2 regions of the Streptomyces sp. VTCC 41912 genome follow, and region 2 is predicted to be linked to the other one. Evidence: riboswitches for the same ligand, from Rfam matches in the RefSeq annotation. Region 2 holds a riboswitch; the other holds the start of a gene.

Evidence for each region. Region 2 has a riboswitch for cobalamin ahead of ACJ6WD_RS40610 (prenyltransferase/squalene oxidase repeat-containing protein). Riboswitches for the same ligand answer to the same signal wherever they lie in the genome.
Region 1: it holds a riboswitch for cobalamin, as region 2 does, so the genes downstream of both, cobN (cobaltochelatase subunit CobN) here and ACJ6WD_RS40610 (prenyltransferase/squalene oxidase repeat-containing protein) in region 2, are expected to answer to the same signal.

Annotation. Positions count from the first base shown of each region.
Region 1 is NZ_JBJMAB010000003.1:351,655-356,698, reverse strand. It holds gene cobN (cobaltochelatase subunit CobN) at 1-3,158, opposite strand, end outside; cobalamin riboswitch at 3,191-3,343, opposite strand; gene cobG (precorrin-3B synthase) at 3,429-4,937, shown strand; gene ACJ6WD_RS06985 (precorrin-8X methylmutase) at 4,934-5,044, shown strand, end outside.
Region 2 is NZ_JBJMAB010000071.1:6,775-11,818, forward strand. It holds gene ACJ6WD_RS40600 (CbiQ family ECF transporter T component) at 1-494, opposite strand, end outside; gene ACJ6WD_RS40605 (SCO2322 family protein) at 491-1,162, opposite strand; gene ACJ6WD_RS40610 (prenyltransferase/squalene oxidase repeat-containing protein) at 1,162-2,496, opposite strand; cobalamin riboswitch at 2,716-2,846, opposite strand; gene ACJ6WD_RS40615 (MBL fold metallo-hydrolase) at 2,943-4,022, opposite strand; gene ACJ6WD_RS40620 (aldehyde dehydrogenase) at 4,250-5,044, shown strand, end outside.

The DNA of each region.
Region 1 (5,044 bases), on a different contig from region 2:
ACGGTGGCGACCATTCCGCCGTGGTACTGGAAGTAGTCGTCGGAGTCGGCGATGTCGTGCTCGCGGGTGTCGGTGTTCTTGGCGGCCACCGCGATGCGCTTGTACGCCGTCTCCATCTCCTCCCGGGCCGGACGGCCCTCCAGCCCGCGCCCGTAGGCGTAGCCGCCCCAGACGGTGTAGACCTCGGCGAGGTCGGCGTCGGTGCGCCAGTCGCGGGAGTCGATGAGTTGGAGCAGGCCCGCGCCGTACGTGCCGGGACGGGAGCCGAAGATCCGGGTGGTGGCCCGGCGTTCGTCGCCGTGTGCGGCGAGGTCCGCCTGGGCGTGGGCCCGGACGAAGTTGCGGTCGGCGGGCTCGTCGAGGCCGGCGGCGAGCCGCACCGCATCGTCGAGCAGGCCGATGACGTGCGGGAACGCGTCCCGGAAGAAACCGCTGATGCGCAGGGTGACGTCGATCCGGGGGCGGCCCAGCTCGCCGAGTTCGACGGCCTCCAGACCGGTGACCCGGCGCGAGGCGTCGTCCCAGACGGGGCGGACACCCAGCAGCGCGAGCGCCTCCGCCACATCGTCGCCGGACGTGCGCATCGCGCTGGTGCCCCACAGGGACAGGCCGACCGACTCCGGCCAGTCACCGTTGTCCTCGCGGTAGCGGGTCAGCAGCGAGTCGGCGAGCGCCTGCCCGGTCTCCCAGGCCAGCCGCGACGGGACGGCCTTGGGGTCGACGGAGTAGAAGTTGCGGCCGGTCGGCAGGACGTTGACCAGGCCGCGCAGCGGCGAGCCGGACGGACCGGCCGGAACGAACCCGCCGTTCAGGGCGTGCACCGCGTGGTCGACCTCGGCCGTGGTGCCGGCCAGTCGCGGGACGACCTGCCGGGCCGCGAAGTCGAGGACGTCCGCGACCGCGGTCGGGTGCCCCTCGGCGACCCGGGCCACCGCGGCCGGGTCCCACTCCGCGTCCTCCATGGCCTGGACCAGTCCGCGGGCGACCGCCTCGGCTTCGTCGGCGGCGGTGCGGGTCGCGGCCGACTCGTCCAGGCCGAGCGCCTCGCGCAGCCCGGGCAGCGCGGAGGTGCCACCCCAGATCTGCCGGGCGCGCAGGATCGCCAGCACGAGGTTGACCCGGGCCTCGCCGACCGGGGCGGCGCCCAGGACGTGCAGGCCGTCGCGGATCTGCGCGTCCTTCACCTCGCAGAGCCAGCCGTCGACGTGCAGCAGGAAGTCGTCGAAGCCGTCGTCGTCCGGACGTGCCTCCAGGCCCAGGTCGTGGTCGAGCTTGGCGGCCTGGATCAGGGTCCAGATCTGCGCCCGGATCGCGGGCAGCTTGGCCGGGTCCATCGAGGAGATCGCGGCGTACTCGTCGAGCAGTTGCTCAAGCCGGGCGATGTCACCGTAGGAGTCCGCGCGGGCCATCGGCGGCACGAGGTGGTCGACGAGCGTGGCGTGCACCCGGCGCTTGGCCTGGGTGCCCTCGCCCGGGTCGTTGACCAGGAACGGGTAGACGAGCGGCAGGTCGCCGAGCGCCGCGTCCGGACCGCAGGCGGCGGAGAGGCCGGCGTTCTTGCCGGGCAGCCACTCCAGGTTGCCGTGCTTGCCGAGGTGGACCATGGCGTCGGCGCCGAACCCGCCGTCGGCGGTGGGGGTGGCGATCCAGCGGTAGGCCGCCAAGTAGTGGTGCGAGGGCGGCAGATCGGGGTCGTGGTAGATCGCGATCGGGTTCTCGCCGAAGCCGCGCGGCGGCTGGATCAGTATCAGCAGGTTGCCGCGGCGCAGCGCGGCCAGCACGATGTCGCCCTCGGGGTTGCGGCTGCGGTCGAGGAACATCTCGCCCGGCGGCGGGCCCCAGTGCTCCTCCACGGACTCCCGCAGCTCCTGCGGCAGCGTGCCGTACCAGCGGCGGTAGTCGGCGGCCGGGATGCGGACCGGATTGCGGGCCAACTGCTCCTCGGTCAGCCACTCCTGGTCGTGGCCACCGGCCTCGATGAGGGCGTAGATCAGCTCGTCGCCGTCGCCGGACGCCAGGCCGGGCACCGGCTCGGTACCGAAGTCGTAGCCCTCGGCCTTCAGCCGGCGCAGCAGCGCGACGGCGCTCGCCGGGGTGTCCAGACCGACCGCGTTGCCGATCCGGGAGTGCTTGGTGGGGTAGGCCGACAGCACCAGCGCCAGCCGCTTCTCGGCGGCCGGGATGTGGCGCAGCCGGGCGTGCCGGACGGCGATCCCGGCGACCCGGGCGGCCCGCTCGGCGTCGGCGACGTACACCGGCAGCCCGTCCTCGTCGATCTCCTTGAACGAGAACGGCACGGTGATCAGGCGCCCGTCGAACTCCGGCACGGCGATCTGCGAGGCGGCGTCGAGCGGGGAGAGGCCCTCGTCGTTCTCCTCCCAGGCGGCGCGCGCGCCGGTCAGGCAGAGCGCCTGCAGGATCGGCACGTCCAGGGCGGTCAGCGCGCCGGCGTCCCAGGACTCGTCGTCGCCGCCCGCGGAGGCTTCGGCGGGCTTGGTGCCGCCCGCGGCCAGCACGGTGGTGACGATGACGTCGGCGGCGCGCAGCTCCTCGATCAGCTCCGGCTCGGGGGCCCGCAGCGAGGCGACGTACAGCGGCAGCGGGCGACCGCCGGCCCGCTCGACCTGGTCGCACAGGTCGTGGATGAAGCGGGTGTTGCCGCTCATGTGGTGGGCGCGGTAGTAGAGCACCGCCACGGTCGGGCCGGTCGCCTCCGACGCCGGACGCTCCAGCGGGCCCCAGGACGGGGCGGCCGCGGGCGGCTCGAAGCCGTGGCCGCTGAGCAGAACGGTGTCGCTGAGGAAGCAGGCCAGCTGGGAGAGGTTGGCCGGACCGCCGTGCGCGAGGTAGGCGTGCGCCTCGGCCGCGATGCCGACCGGGACCGTGGACGCCTCCATGAGCTGGGCGTCGGGGGCCTGTTCGCCGGTGAGCACGACGACCGGGCGGTGCTGGCCCGCGGCCAGCAGCACGTCCAGGCCGTCCTGCCAGGCGCGGATGCCGCCGAGCAGCCGGACGACGACGAGGTCGGTGCCCTCGAGGAGTCCGGGGAGTTCGGCGACGTCGAGGCGGGCGGGGTTGGCGAGCCGGTACGGCACGGGACCCGTGGCCGCCCGGGCGCTGAGCAGATCGGTGTCGGACGTCGACAGCAGCAGGATCACGGCGCAGCCCTTCCTCGGGGTGTCCACGCCCCGGGTGGTCGTATGGACGGCGGGAGTTCCTGGCTCACCCGGCGGTGGCCGGGTTCACAGTGGCGGGACCGCGCCGGATTCTCACCGGGCTTCCTCCCTTGGCGCCGTCGCTGGCGTCCGGCGGGTCAGCCGACCCGCCGACCTGCATAGTAAGGGCTGCGGCCGCACCGCGGGAGCGGGCCTTTCGGAGCCGCCCTCCACGCCCCCCTCGCCACGGTTCCGGGCGAAACCGACGTAGGTATGCTCGCCGCCATGCCGCCCTCCCCCGCACCACGCCCCGACCGGGCCGAACCACCCGTTCGGGACCGCGGCGACGCCTGCCCGGGAGCGCTGCGGCTGCACCCCGCCGCCGACGGGAACCTGGCCCGAGTGCGGCTCCCCGCAGGGGACTTGACGGTCCGCCAGGCCACCGCCCTGGCGGACGCAGCGGAACGCCTCGGCGACGGGCACCTCTCGCTCACCTCCCGCGGCAACGTCGAACTGCGCGGCCTGCCCGACGACGGCGGCCGGCACCTCGCCGACCTCCTCGCCGACGCCGGGCTGCTGCCGTCCGTACGCCATGAGCGGATCCGCAACGTACTGGCCTCGCCGCTGGCCGGACTGGACCGGCACACCCCCTCCGACGTGCGGTTGTGGGCCCGGAACCTGGACGCGCTGCTGTGTGCGAGCGATGCCGCGACAGGACTTTCGGGCCGCTTCCTGTTCGTCCTCGACGACGGTCGGGGCGACGTGGCCGGCCTGGGCGGCGATGTGACCTTGCTCGCAGAATCCGGTCGACAGGACCCGCCGGCCGCCGGGTACGCACCGGGCGCCGCGTCCGGGTGGGGAGCGCTGCTCCGGGTCGGCGACGACCGGGCGGCACTGCGGATCGCGGCGGACGACGCCCCGCGGGCGGCCCTGACGGCCGCCGAGGTCTTCCTGGCCGCGGCCGCGGAGCGCGGCAGCGGCGCCTGGCGCGTCCGTGAGCTCCCCACCGCAGGACCGCTGACCGCCCAGGAGGTGCAGCGTGCGCTGCGGGCCGCGGGCATCGCCGCGGAGCACGTGGAACATCCGGCCGCCCCCGTCCCAGGGTCGGCCGCGCACTATGCCGATGCCACCGCCCCCGGCCCGGTCGAGGGGCCCGACGGTCGCCGCGCGCTGGCGGTCCTGGCACCGCTCGGCCGGCTGGCCGCGGCCCAGTGGCGGCTGCTGACCGCGACCGCCGCCGCGGACGGCGACGGCGAACTGCGCCTCACGCCCTGGCGCGGTGTCATCGTCCCCGGCCTGGCCGCCGCACCGGCGCACCGGCGGCTGCGCGAGTTCGCCGCCGCCGGCCTGATCACCGACCCGGCATCCCCCTGGCGCCGGGTCACCGCCTGCACCGGCCTGCCGGGCTGCGCCAAGTCCCTCACCGACGTGCGGAGCGATGCGGCGGGCGTGCTCGCCAGGGGCGAAACGGTTCCGGCGAACGGTTCGGGTGCGCCCGTCGGGCTGCCCGTGCACTGGTCGGGCTGCGAGCGGCGGTGCGGCCATCCGCACGGTGCCTGGGTCGACGTGCTGGCGACGCCCGACGGCTATCGGACCACCGCGATGTCTCCCAAGTCCCTTGCCCGACCGCCGGTTTCACGTGAAACAGCCGGGCCGGGCACCGTTTCACGTGAAACGCCCCGGCCGGGCGTCGTTTCACGTGAAACGCCGAGCGCATCCGCCGCCCCTCCGGCTGCCCCGCTCCCCTCCACCCCTCAACCCACCACCCCGAGGCCCCAGTGACCGCGTTCGACTACGAAAAGGACGGGGCGGCCATCTACCGCCAGTCCTTCGCCACCATCCGCGCCGAGGCGGATCTCTCCGCACTGCCCGCCGACGTCAGCCGGGTC
Region 2 (5,044 bases):
GCGACCACCACCGCCACCCCCGCCTCGTAGAGCGCACCGGGCAGCGACTTGAGCAGCCGGGCCGGACTGGCGAGCGCGTTCGCCGCCCCGACGCAGATCAGCAAGGTGGCCAGCTTCAGCCCGTCGTACAGCGCGAAGACCATCCCCTCCGCGGTGACCCGGCCGCCTATCCGCACCCCCTTCGCCCAGTCGGGCAGCGGGAGTTCGGGCAGCGTCACCAAGGTGTGCGTCCCCGGGATCGGCGACCCCAGCACGAACGCGAACACCAACCGGATGCCCAGCACCACCAACCCGAGCTTGACGAAAGCCCCGTAGGACCGCGCCCACGGCGCCTCGGTGCGGCGCGCCGCCACCGCGTAGCCGGCCACCCCCACCAGCAGCGCCAGCAGCAGCGGATTGGTGGTCCGCGACGCCGCGGTCGCCAGACCGAGCGCCCACACCCACCAGGCGCCGGCGTGCAGTGCGGTGCTGCGGGTGGCCCGCGGCGCGCTCATCCGCGTCGCCGGCGCGCCTGCCACACGCCGGCCGCGCCCAGCACCACCACGGCACCGATCCCGCCGACCAGACCGGCCGACGGGCCGCCGTCGTCCCCCTCGCCCGCGGCGCTCGTGCGGGGCGTCGCCGACGGCTCCGCGCCGCCCCCGGACACCTGCTCCGCGCAGCCCGACCGCGGATAGCCCGCGATCGCGCACAGCAGCGCGTTGGCGTCGTACCGCAGCGGCTTGGCGACCGCGGCCAGCGCCTCGCCCGCCGAGGCGTCCGCCGGCACCTGCGCACAGGCGGCGCGGCCCGCCGGCGGGCGCTCACCCGACGGCGCGTCCGCCGCGGTCCCGAAGTCGATCACCACGCCGACCCGTTTGGCGCCGGAACGGGCCGGGGTCCGGTCGCAGAGCGCGGCGAAGTCGGGGGCGGTCCGCGGGCCGGCCGCCTTGGCGGAGTCCACGCTCACCGTGAAGCGGAACCCCACGACGGAGGCGTCGTCCGGCCGCGCGGTACCGGGCCCCTCCGTGGCGTACGCCCACGAAGCGGCGGCGCCGGCCGCGGCCGGCTTCCCGTCCCAGAACGACCAGTACCGGTACTGCTGCGCCTGCGCGGGCCCGGCGCCCAGACCGGTCACCACCCCCGCCGCCAGCAGCACCCCGGCGGTCCGCCGCGCCCGCATCACAGCCCGGTCTTGTTCTTGTTGCGGCCGCTGATCAGGAAGCCGACGCCGGCGCCGACGGCCAGCCCGACGCCGATCACCCACCACAGTCCGATGCCGCCGCCGTCGCCGTCCTTGGCGTCGTCGTCGGCGGCGTCGGCGGCCGGCGACGCGGCGCTGTTGCCGGCCGGCCCGGGGCCGGTGGCGTTGAGCGCGGCCACCAGGTCGGTGCCGCCGAAGGACCGCGGGTCGGTGCCGGTGGCGTGCGCGGCGAGGACCAGCTGGGCGTACGCGGCCGGGCCGTTCTGCTTCGCCCAGGCGGTGGCGTTCTTCTCCAGCCAGGCCAGCGGCTGCTGCGCGGCCGCACCGTGCCCACCGGCCGCCAGCGCGACCACCGTGTCCGCGGTGTTGCCCACGTCGGGCTGCTGCTCGGCGCCCGGCATCGCGGACTTCAGGTGCGCTCCGTTCGCGTCGAGCTGCCCGACCAGCCAGTTGGCGCCGCCGTCCGCGACCGCCGCGCGGGCGTCCGCGCCGCGGCCCGGGGCGCCGCCCTTCGCGCAGTCCAGCGCCTTGGCCGGCTGGCCCGCGTCCTTCCCGGCCGGTGCCACGACGAAGCCCTTGCCCAGCGCGCCGGTGATCGCGGCCGCGGTCGCGTCGGCGTTCGGTGCGGCGTTCTTCAGCTGGAAGGTGAACGCCCCGCGCTCGCCGTCCTTCGCGTCGCAGCCCAGTTGGAAGCCCAGCAGCGCGTCGTACGGCGACTTGCCGCCCTTCGCCGTCACCGACTCCGGCTTCTCGCCCGCCGCGGCGAGCGCCCCGATCACCACGGCCGTGGAGTTGGCGTCGCTCTCCGAACCGCCCTGCCCGCCGGGCATCGAGCTCCAGCCGCCGTCCGGGTGCTGGACGGACTTCAGCCACCCCACGGCCTTCTGCACCGCGTCGCCGTGCCCGCCGAGCGCGGTCAGCGCCTGGATCGCGGCGGACGTCTGGTTGGTGTCCCGCAGCGCGCCGGCGTCGCACGCCTTGCCCGGATCGGCCCGGAACGCCGTGAACGCGCCGTCGGCGCACTGCTGCCCCGCCAGCCAGTCCACGGCGGCCGTCGCCGGACGCACCCCGACGGTGTGCTGCGCCAGCAGCGCCAGCGACTGCCGCCACACGCCGTCGTACTGCGGGTCCTTGTCGCCGTACAGCCCCTTGGGGAGCTTCGGCTGCGGCGGGGCCGCCGGGCCGTCGGCGTACGCGGCGGGGGCCGCGGCACCGGCCAGCACGGCGGCGGTCGCCAGGGCGGCCAGCGCCGTGGCGGCGCGGCGCGGCCGGGGGGCGGCGGAGTGCGGCTGCGGCGCAGCCGTGGGGGCCATGCGGGCCATCGGGTGGGTGCCTCTCGGGTCGGTCGGGTCGCGGCGGGATGCGGATCCGAGCCGCGCTCGGGCGACCGTCCGCCGCACCCCGGGGGTGCGGCGCGGTGGCACCGGGCTCGGTTCCGCATACCTCGACGGTGGCGCGCACCGGCCAGCCGCAGCAGCGGCAGGGGGGCCCCGGCCCGAGCGAAGTCGAGAGCGGGGAGGGTCCGGTGGCGGGAGCCTTGGTCGTGCCCCATCGGGTGCTCCGGCTTACAGGTCCGCGGGGCGGCCTGCTCACGGTTGCGGGTCAGTGCCGGATTTCCACCGGCTTCCCCCGATCGGGTACGGATGAAGTTGTCCCGCACACCTTAACGCCGGCGCCGACGACGGTGGGGCGCGCATCGGAGCGCGACGGGAGCGCCCCCAGCGCGCCCGCCGCCCCGCCCCCGCCCGCCGGGGCCGGGCTAGACCGCCACGTACCGCACCGGCATCGAGCCGGCGACCGGCTCGACGTGCCCCCGTTTGACCAGGTGGCGCAGGTGGGCCTCGGCCTCGGAGACGGCGATGGTGCGGGAGCCGGCGGGGATGTCGGCCCAGGGGCGGTTCCACTGCATGGACGTGGCGAGCTGCCAGGCGGTGAGCGGTTCGCGCAGCAGCGTGCGGAGGTCGGTCAGCCGCTCCTCGTGGTGGGCGATCAGCTCCCGGACGCGCCCGGCCGCGTCCGGGAAGGCGTGCTGGTGGGCCGGCAGCACCTCGGCCGGCGCGAGGCGGGCGATGCGTTCGAGGGAGTCGAGGTAGTCGCCGAGGGGGTCGCCCCGGTCGAGCAGGTCGGGGGCGACGTCGTCGGGGTCCTCGTACAGGCCGATGTGCGGGGTGATGCCGGGCAGGAGGTGGTCGCCGGAGAAGAGCCGGCCGAAGCCGGTGGTGCGGGCGGTGGCGGGGGCGCCCTGCTGGGCGGGGTGGGTCTCCTCCAGGTGGAGGCAGACGTGGCCGGGGGTGTGGCCCGGCGTCCAGATCGCCCGGACCCGGCGGCCGGCCAGGTCGAGGAGTTCGCCGGGCTCGATGGCCCGGTCCGGCAGGGCGGCCCGCCGTCCGGGCAGTTTGCGGCCGCGCCCGGCGGCGCGGGCGGCCCGCAGCGGCTCCAGGTGGTCGTCCGGCGCCCCGGCCGTGGTGAGCTTGACGAGCACGTAGTCGAGCCACTGCCCCGGTTCGGCCGCGCGGCTGCGCCGGACCACCGCGGTGTCCGCGGCGTGCATGGCGATCCACGCGCCGGAGGTCTCCCGCACCGTGGCGGAGAGCCCGTGGTGGTCGGGGTGGTGGTGGGTGATCACCACCCCGTGGACGTCGGCGGGGTCGAAGCCGCAGGCGGTGATGCCGGCGGTGAGGGTGTCCCAGGAGTCCGGGTCGTCCCAGCCGGTGTCGATCAGGACCGGTCCGCGGTCGGTCTCCAGGAGGTGGACGAGGGTGTGGCCGAGGGGGTTGTCCGGGATGGGGACGGCGATGCTCCACACCCCGCCCTTGTGGTCGATCACCTGCGGTGCCATGGCTACCGTCCCCTCCCGCGCCGTCGTCGCCCCAACTATAACTAGAACGAGTTCCAACAACAGGGCGACGGCCGTGCCGGCGAGGGGAGTTGGGATTCGGTGGTGGGCGTGGACTCCACCGGGTGGAACTGGTATCAGTTCTGCTGGAACCGCAATCCTGATGGACCGTCAGAAATCGTGGTCCGTCGGGAGCGCAATCCGTCGAGACCGTCGGGAGGCGGACAGCAATGGGCGACCTCGTCGAGCACGGAAAGCTCTACATAGGCGGTGAGTGGGTCGATCCGGCCGGACCGGACACGATCGAGGTCGTCTCGCCGCACACCGAACGGGTCATCGGCCGGGTCCCGCACGCCGCGCGGGCCGACGTCGACCGGGCGGTGGCCGCGGCCCGGGCGTCCTTCGCGTCCGGGGTGTGGGCCGATGCCCCGCTGGACGAGCGGATCGCGGTGGTGACCCGCATCAAGGACGCGTTCGCGGTGCGCAGCGAGGAGTTCGCGCGGGTCATCGGCGCGCAGAACGGGACGCCGGTCACCTCGGGCGTGATGGTGCAGTCGCTGGCCGCGATGATGGTGTGGGACGCGACGCTCACCGTGGCGCGGGAGTTCGCCTTCGAGGAGCGGCGGGCCGGGGCGCTGGGGCCGCTGCTGGTGCGCCGCGAGCCGGTGGGGGTGGTCGCGGCCGTCGTGCCCTGGAACGTCCCGCAGTTCACCGCCGCCGCCAAGCTCGCGCCGGCGCTGCTGGCCGGGTGCTCGGTGGTGCTGAAGGTCTCGCCGGAGACCCCGTTGGACGCGTACCTGCTCGCGGAGATCGCCTCGGAGGCCGGCGTGCCGCCGGGGGTGCTGTCGATCCTGCCGGCCGACCGGGAGGTCAGCGAGTACCTGGTCGGGCACCCGGGCGTGGACAAGGTGTCGTTCACCGGCTCGGTGGCGGCCGGCAAGCGGGTCATGGAGGTCGCCGCCCGCAACCTCACCCGGGTGACGCTGGAGTTGGGCGGCAAGTCGGCGGCGGTGATCCTGCCGGAC